DNA from 2 places in the Leucobacter aridicollis genome. Region 2 is predicted to be linked to the other one. Evidence: predicted binding sites of a transcription regulator. Region 2 holds the regulator's gene; the other holds the start of a gene.
What was found. The regulator HrcA, encoded in region 2, represses chaperone genes, less so after heat shock. The targets are predictions, from matches to a motif close to TTNGCACTCGNNNNNNNCGAGTGCNAA.
Positions count from the first base shown of each region.

Region 1: the regulator HrcA is predicted to act here: its motif matches at 1,925-1,951, upstream of groL (chaperonin GroEL).

Region 1 covers NZ_CP075339.1:3,009,480-3,013,030, reverse strand. The annotation lists gene KI794_RS13555 (HtaA domain-containing protein) at 1-128, shown strand, start outside; gene groL (chaperonin GroEL) at 242-1,861, opposite strand; gene KI794_RS13545 (LytR C-terminal domain-containing protein) at 2,022-2,621, opposite strand; gene KI794_RS13540 (heme/hemin ABC transporter substrate-binding protein) at 2,901-3,551, opposite strand, start outside.
Region 2 covers NZ_CP075339.1:1,919,256-1,922,806, reverse strand. The annotation lists gene KI794_RS08630 (DUF1990 family protein) at 1-362, shown strand, start outside; gene hemW (radical SAM family heme chaperone HemW) at 365-1,606, shown strand; gene hrcA (heat-inducible transcriptional repressor HrcA) at 1,652-2,683, shown strand; gene dnaJ (molecular chaperone DnaJ) at 2,760-3,551, shown strand, end outside.

The DNA.
Region 1 (3,551 bases), 1.1 Mb from region 2:
CGGGCGATCCCGCTGGTCAGGCCGGACCCGAGATCCCATGGGTGATCGTTGCCCTCGGCGGCGTTGCTCTCGTCGGCATCGGGGTAACAACAGTGCTGTTGCTGCGCGGGCGCAAGCCCGAGAAGTAGTCCGCCGGCTCACCCACGGCGCCAGGCGTGTTGCCGTTGCCGGGCCAAAAGGGGGAGAACGACGAAGGGCCGGCCACACCAGAAGGTGTGACCGGCCCTGTGCCTAGCGGGACTTAGAAGTCCATGCCTGCACCCGGGTCAGCTGCCATGGGAGCAGCGGGCTCGGGCTTGTCTGCAACGACTGCCTCAGTGGTGAGGAACAGGCCTGCGATCGACGCTGCGTTCTGCAGAGCCGAACGAGTGACCTTTACCGGGTCGTTGATGCCGGCTGCGAGCATGTCGACGTACTCGCCGGTAGCTGCGTTCAGGCCCTGGCCAACGGGCAGCTCAGAGACCTTGTGCGCGACAACGCCGGGCTCGAGGCCAGCGTTGAGGGCGATCTGCTTGAGCGGTGCCTCGATAGCTACCTGCACGATAGCCGCGCCGGTAGCCTCTTCGCCGGTGAGCTCGAGGTTTGCGAACGCCTTTGCGCCGGCCTGAATGAGTGCGACGCCGCCGCCGGGGACGATGCCCTCCTCGACAGCTGCCTTTGCGTTACGGACTGCATCCTCGATACGGTGCTTGCGCTCCTTGAGCTCAACCTCAGTCGCAGCGCCAGCCTTGATGACTGCAACGCCACCAGCGAGCTTCGCAAGGCGCTCCTGGAGCTTCTCACGGTCGTAGTCGCTATCGGTGTTGTCGATCTCGCGGCGGATCTGCTGCACGCGGCCCTCGACTGCTTCCTTCTCGCCGCCACCCTGAACGATGGTGGTCTCATCCTTAGTGATGATGACCTTGCGAGCGGTGCCGAGCATGTCGAGCGTTGCGTTCTCGAGCTTCAGGCCGACCTCTTCCGAGATGACCTGGCCGCCGGTGAGGATCGCGATGTCCTGCAGCATTGCCTTGCGGCGATCGCCGAAGCCCGGAGCCTTCACGGCTGCCGACTTGAAGATGCCACGGATCTTGTTCAGCACGAGGGTCGCGAGTGCTTCGCCCTCGACGTCCTCAGCAATGATGAGGAGCTGCTTGCCCGACTGGATGACCGGATCGACGACGGGGAGCAGGTCCTTGATGTTCGAGACCTTGCTGTTGACGACGAGGATGTACGGATCCTCGAAGACGACCTCCTGGCGGTCAGCGTCAGTGACGAAGTACGCCGACAGGTAGCCCTTGTCGAAGCGCATGCCCTCGGTGAGCTCGAGCTCGGTGCCGAACGTGTTCGACTCCTCGACGGTGACGACGCCTTCCTTGCCGACCTTGTCGATAGCTTCGGCGATCAGCGCGCCGATCTGCTCGTCAGCTGCGGAGATCGAAGCGGTTGCAGCGATCTCGGCGGTGGTCTCGATCTCCTTCGAGTGCGCGTGCAGCTCGGTGATGACAGCCGCGACAGCCTTCTCGATGCCCTTCTTCAGAGCGATGGGGTCGCTGCCTGCAGCAACGTTGCGGAGGCCCTCACGGACGAGCGCCTGTGCGAGCACGGTAGCGGTGGTGGTGCCGTCGCCTGCGACGTCGTCGGTCTTCTTTGCGACCTCCTTGACGAGTTCAGCGCCGATCTTCTCGTACGGATCGTCGAGCTCGATCTCCTTCGCGATCGAAACGCCGTCGTTAGTGATCGTCGGGGCGCCCCACTTCTTCTCAAGAACGACGTTGCGGCCACGCGGGCCCAGCGTCACCTTGACAGTGTCAGCGAGGATGTTGAGACCCCGCTCAAGGCCGCGACGTGCCTCTTCGTCAAACGCAATCATCTTTGCCATGTAATTCGCCCCTCCCGGACGTCTAGGGAAAGCTGCAGAAACCGTAGGGGTTCTGCGCCAGGTTTAGCACTCAGTCGATCCGACTGCTAACACCAATTTTGGCACTCAGGTGCTGAGAGTGCAAGGAGGGGCGCTCGCCTGCAGCGAACGGAGATACGAACTACTTCGCGGACTTGCCGGGGCCGGCGTAGTCGGCGCCAATCAGCACGACGAGGTCAGAGTTGCCCTCGGCGTACTCGGTGTTGAGATACGTGGAAACGCCGCCGAGCTTCTCGGCGAGCCCGAGCGCCGCGGGCTCGTTCGCTGGATCTGAGTAGAAGACCGCTGAAATCTCTTTGTCGGTGTCTGCGGCGGGGCCAGCAAGCACAATCGTTCCCCACTTCTCGTCGGTGATGATCGTCGCGAGCGCCTGGGCCATGTCGCCTTCGGCGGTCGTTCCGTCGAGCACCGCGACAGTTGCCTCAGGCGTGAGCTGAGGTTTCACTTTCGTATCCGCGGCGGCCGGACCCTGCGAAGAGGGCAGCGGCAGCGAGCCACTCGAACCCGCGATCGTGACACCAACAATGCCGATAGTCGTCAGCAAGGCAGCGCCAATCAGTCCGCCGAGCACGAAGTGCCAGGTCACGCGTGGTTGAGCCGTCACGCGGTGGGCGCCAATGCGGCCGCCGACCGGGATCTCATCAAACCTGTCGGCCGGGTAGTCGGAAGCCGCGGTGCGTCGCGAACGTGCGCCGTGCGCCGCCTCGTGTTCCTTTGTCACCCGTGTCTCCAAGGTCCCCTACCCAAACTCGATCGCCAACAGGCGTCCGAGAGTTTCAACGCTCAAGAATACAGTGCCTTGACACCGTGCATCCTGAACGTCTTCGGAGCGGCCCACACCCCGCCCAATCCCGCACGACGTCGGCTGCCGCCCGGGGCGTCGGCAGCGCCGGACCGCCGAGCGCGGTGCGCCCGCTAGAGCGAGTCTTCCTCCGTGCTTCGCACGTCGGCTGCCGCCGGGGGCGTCGGCAGCGCCGGACCGCCGAGCGCGGTGCGCCCGTTAGAGCGAGTCCGGCGCATATATCGCACGGGCGAGGGCGTCGATAACGTCGGGGGTGCGCCCAGCGCTCGCAAACAGCATCGAGTCGTTGATGTCGATGATCCTGCGCTTCTTGCCTGCTGTCGTGAGCGCGATGCTTGGCTGAGCCTCGATCAGGCCGTCCACGCCCTCAGTGCTCGTGAGTCCCTTCGACATCACGAGGATGATGTCAGGGTCCATCTTCACGAGCGCCTCGTCTGTCATCGGGCGCTCACCCTTCCAGCCTGCCTCTTCGGCAACGTCGATGACGCCGAGCGATTGCAGGAGCGTATCGACCCCGCTCCCTTCACCGAACAGGTAGTAGATCCCGGCGCCACCGCGAACGTACAGGAACGCGACCCGCGGCCGGTTGGCCTCGTCAGCGGGAATGAGGCGGGCGACCTCTTCCTCTTTCGCAGCGATCGCGTCGGCGACCTTGGCGTTCAGCTCGGTCGCTGCCGCTGAGACGCCGAGGCCTTCAGCGAGCTGCTGAGTTGCCTCGGCCGCCGAAGCGGGATCGATCGAGCGCTTGACGACAACGACGGGCACGCCTGCGTTGCGCATGACGTTCACGAAGTCGATGCCGCCGACGCTGAGGTCCGTGAAGATCACTGTGGGCTCGAGGCCAAGCAC
Region 2 (3,551 bases):
AGTTGCTGACTGTCGAGCAGCGAGCTGACGGCACCGTCTGGGCAGTGGCTCGGGGCTTCACTTTCCTGACGAGCTCGGGGCTCATGGCAGGGATCAAGCAGCGCGGCGAACTGCGTGACGTGATCGAGCTTGCGCAGGCGCTCGTTGGGGCTCTTGCTCCTGGCGCCGCTATTCGCGGCGGAGTCGCTTCGACGGGCAACGGAGGAAGCGTACCCGCGGACGCGTCGAGCGATCCCGACGCCGACGCCGGTGCCAGTGCGGATGCCAGTGCCGATGGCGATGCGAGTGTCGACGCCGGAACGAGCACTGGGGCCGGGACTGACAGTGTGGAGACTGACGGCGACACCTCGCGGGACGACTGATAATGCCGAGTGTGCTCCCCGAAGGCGATCCGGCTCCGGCCGACGGGGCACTCCCGGCGAGCGTGCTCGCGGGCGCGCCCGATCGCGCGTTTGGCGTCTACGTCCACGTGCCATACTGCAGGGTGCGCTGCGGCTACTGCGACTTCAACACCTACACTGCGAGTGAGCTTGGCGGTGGCGCGAGTCAGGCCGGATACGCTGCTGAAGCTGCGACGGAGCTGAGCTTTGGCGCCAAGGTGATGCGCGCGGCCGGGCTCCCCGATCGCGAGGTATCGACTGTCTTTTTCGGGGGAGGCACCCCGACGCTTTTGCCTGCGTCTGATTTGGCAATGGTGCTCGGTCGCATCCGAGACGAGTGGGGGATTGCCCCAGACGCTGAGGTGACAACGGAGGCGAACCCTGATTCGGTCGACGCTCAGTACCTCGACACACTCGCCGAGGCCGGGTTCACCCGGGTGAGCTTCGGGATGCAGTCGGCGATGCCCCATGTGCTTCGCACGCTCGATCGGACGCACAGCCCCGAGCGGGTCCCTGTTGTCGTTGACGCCGCGCGCGCAGCCGGCCTGCAGGTGAGCCTTGATCTCATTTACGGCACGCCTGGCGAGTCGCTCGCCGACTGGGAGCGTTCGCTTGATGCCGCGCTCGCGAACGAACCTGACCACCTCTCGGCGTACGCGCTGATCGTTGAGGCGGGTACGAAGCTTGCAGGGCAGATCCGGCGCGGCGAAGTCGCGGCTCCAGACGACGATCTGCACGCCGAGATGTACGAGCTCCTTGACTCCAAGCTCTCGGGAGCGGGCTATGACTGGTACGAGATCAGCAATTGGTCGCGTTCTCGCGAGACGCGGTCGCGACACAACCTGTCATATTGGACCGGCGAAGACTGGTGGGGCGCGGGCCCCGGCGCTCACAGCCACATTGGGGGCCTGCGATGGTGGAACGTGAAGCATCCGCGGGCCTACGCCGAACGGATGGGGCAGGGCCTGTCTCCGGCTCACGCCCGTGAGCTCCTGACTGACGAAGCACGCTATAGCGAGCGCGTATTGCTCGAGACCCGCATCGCTGACGGCTTCGCGATCGACGCTCTCAGCGAACAGGGTCGGGCCGCCGTGCCCGCCCTGATCGCGGATGGCCTCGTGGATGGCCGCGCGGCGCTTGGGGTCGGCGGGACCGAGCGCAGGATCGTGCCGACGCTCCGCGGCCGGCTGCTGGCTGACACAGTCGTCGGACACCTCCTGCGGTAGTAGACTGGCACTCAGGTTGTTCGAGTGCCAGAAAGGCGGTGCGTGATGGTTCCAGAGCGCAGTCTCGCCGTGCTGCACGCCATCGTGAGTGACTACGTCGCGCTCAACGAGCCCGTCGGCTCGAAATCGATCGTGGAGCGCCATTCGTTTGGCGTATCTGCCGCGACGATTCGCAACGACATGGCGCTGCTTGAAGACGACGAGCTTATCGCTCAGACCCACACGTCTTCGGGGCGGGTGCCAACCGACAAGGGCTACCGCCTGTACGTCGACACACTCGCGAAGCTCCGGCCAATGACAGCCGCGCAGCGTTCGGCGATCGAGCGGTTTCTTGGCGAGTCGAGTGATCTTGACGACGTCATGGCGCGCACGGTGCGCCTACTGTCGCAGCTCACGAATCAGGTTGCGGTCGTGCAGTATCCGTCGCTGCGCACAGTCGCCGTCAGACACATTGACCTTGTCGCTCTCGGCGAGAATCGAGTGCTCTGCGTGCTCATCCTCGGAAACGGAGTCGTCGAGCAGCAGACGGCCATGCTTCCAGCGGAGCGTGCGAACGAACCGTGGCTCACAGCCGTTCGCGAGCGTATCGCAGCGAACATCGTTGGCCAGGACATCGACGCAGCAGATCGCGCTGTGGCCGAGCTTGCCGCGACGGTGCACACGTTGGTTGGTCCTGCCGACGCACCACTCGCCGAGCTTGTGCTTGGGGCGGTTTCGCAGCAGCTGCAAGCAAACCGCAGCGACAGGATCGCCGTGGCGGGCGCAGCAAACCTGACAAGGCCGGGAGAGTTTGCCGGGGCGCTGCCGACGGTGCTCGAAGCAATTGAGGAGCAGGTGACGTTGCTTCGGTTGTTCGGCGAACTTGTGCAGGACGAGCGCGATATCGCCGCTTCGATCGGGCGCGAGAATGAGGCGTATGGGCTCTCCGATGCGTCGATCATCGCGACAAACTATGAACAACTAGGCGCGTCCAGACTCGGCGTGCTCGGTCCGCTTCGCATGGACTACGCCGGGAATATCCAGGCGGTCCGTGCCGTTGCCAGATACCTCAACAAGCTGTTGAGCGAAGACCGCTGAGGGCTTCGGGTCTTGCGCGTGCGCGCTAGCCGGTCCCAGCACCATTACCCAATCCACGACACCTAGGAGTACAACAGTGGCGGATCACTACGAGACGCTCGGCGTTTCTCGCGAAGCGAGCCTCGAAGAGATCAAGAAGGCGTATCGCAAGCTGGCTCGCCAGCTGCACCCCGATGTGAACCCGAGCGACGAGGCCGCCGAGCAGTTCAAGAGCGTCACGCACGCCTATGACGTGCTGAGCGATCCCGAGCAGCGCCAGCGCTATGACATGGGTGGTCAGCAAGGTGGAGCCGGCGGGTTCGGCGACATCTTCGAGACCTTCTTCGGTGGCGGTTTTGGTGGCGGCTCTCGCGGGCCCCGTGCCCGCGAGGAGCGGGGCGAGGATGCGCTGATTCGCGTCGACGTGAAGCTCTCAGAGGTGATCTTCGGCGTGCAGCGTGACATCACGGTGAACACGGCCGTGCTCTGCAATACGTGCGGTGGCAACGGCTGCCAGCCTGGCACGCACCCGGTAACGTGTGACGTCTGCCGTGGGCAGGGTCAGGTGCAGCGCGAGGTACGGTCGCTGTTTGGCAACGTTGTGACGATGCATCCCTGCGGGAGCTGCCAGGGGTATGGCACGATCATCGAGAACCCGTGTGTTGAGTGTGCAGGAAAGGGCAGGTTGCGCGAGCGTCGCTCGATGCAGGTCGACATTCCCTCGGGCATCGACACGGGCACGCGCATGCAGATGCGTGGTGGCGGCGAGGTCGGGCCGTTTGGCGGGCCGAACGGGGACCTGTTCATCGAGTTCCGCGTCGAACACGACGACGTCTTCAGCCGCGACGGCAACGATCTGTTGAGCACGATGCAGGTCTCGATGACTGAT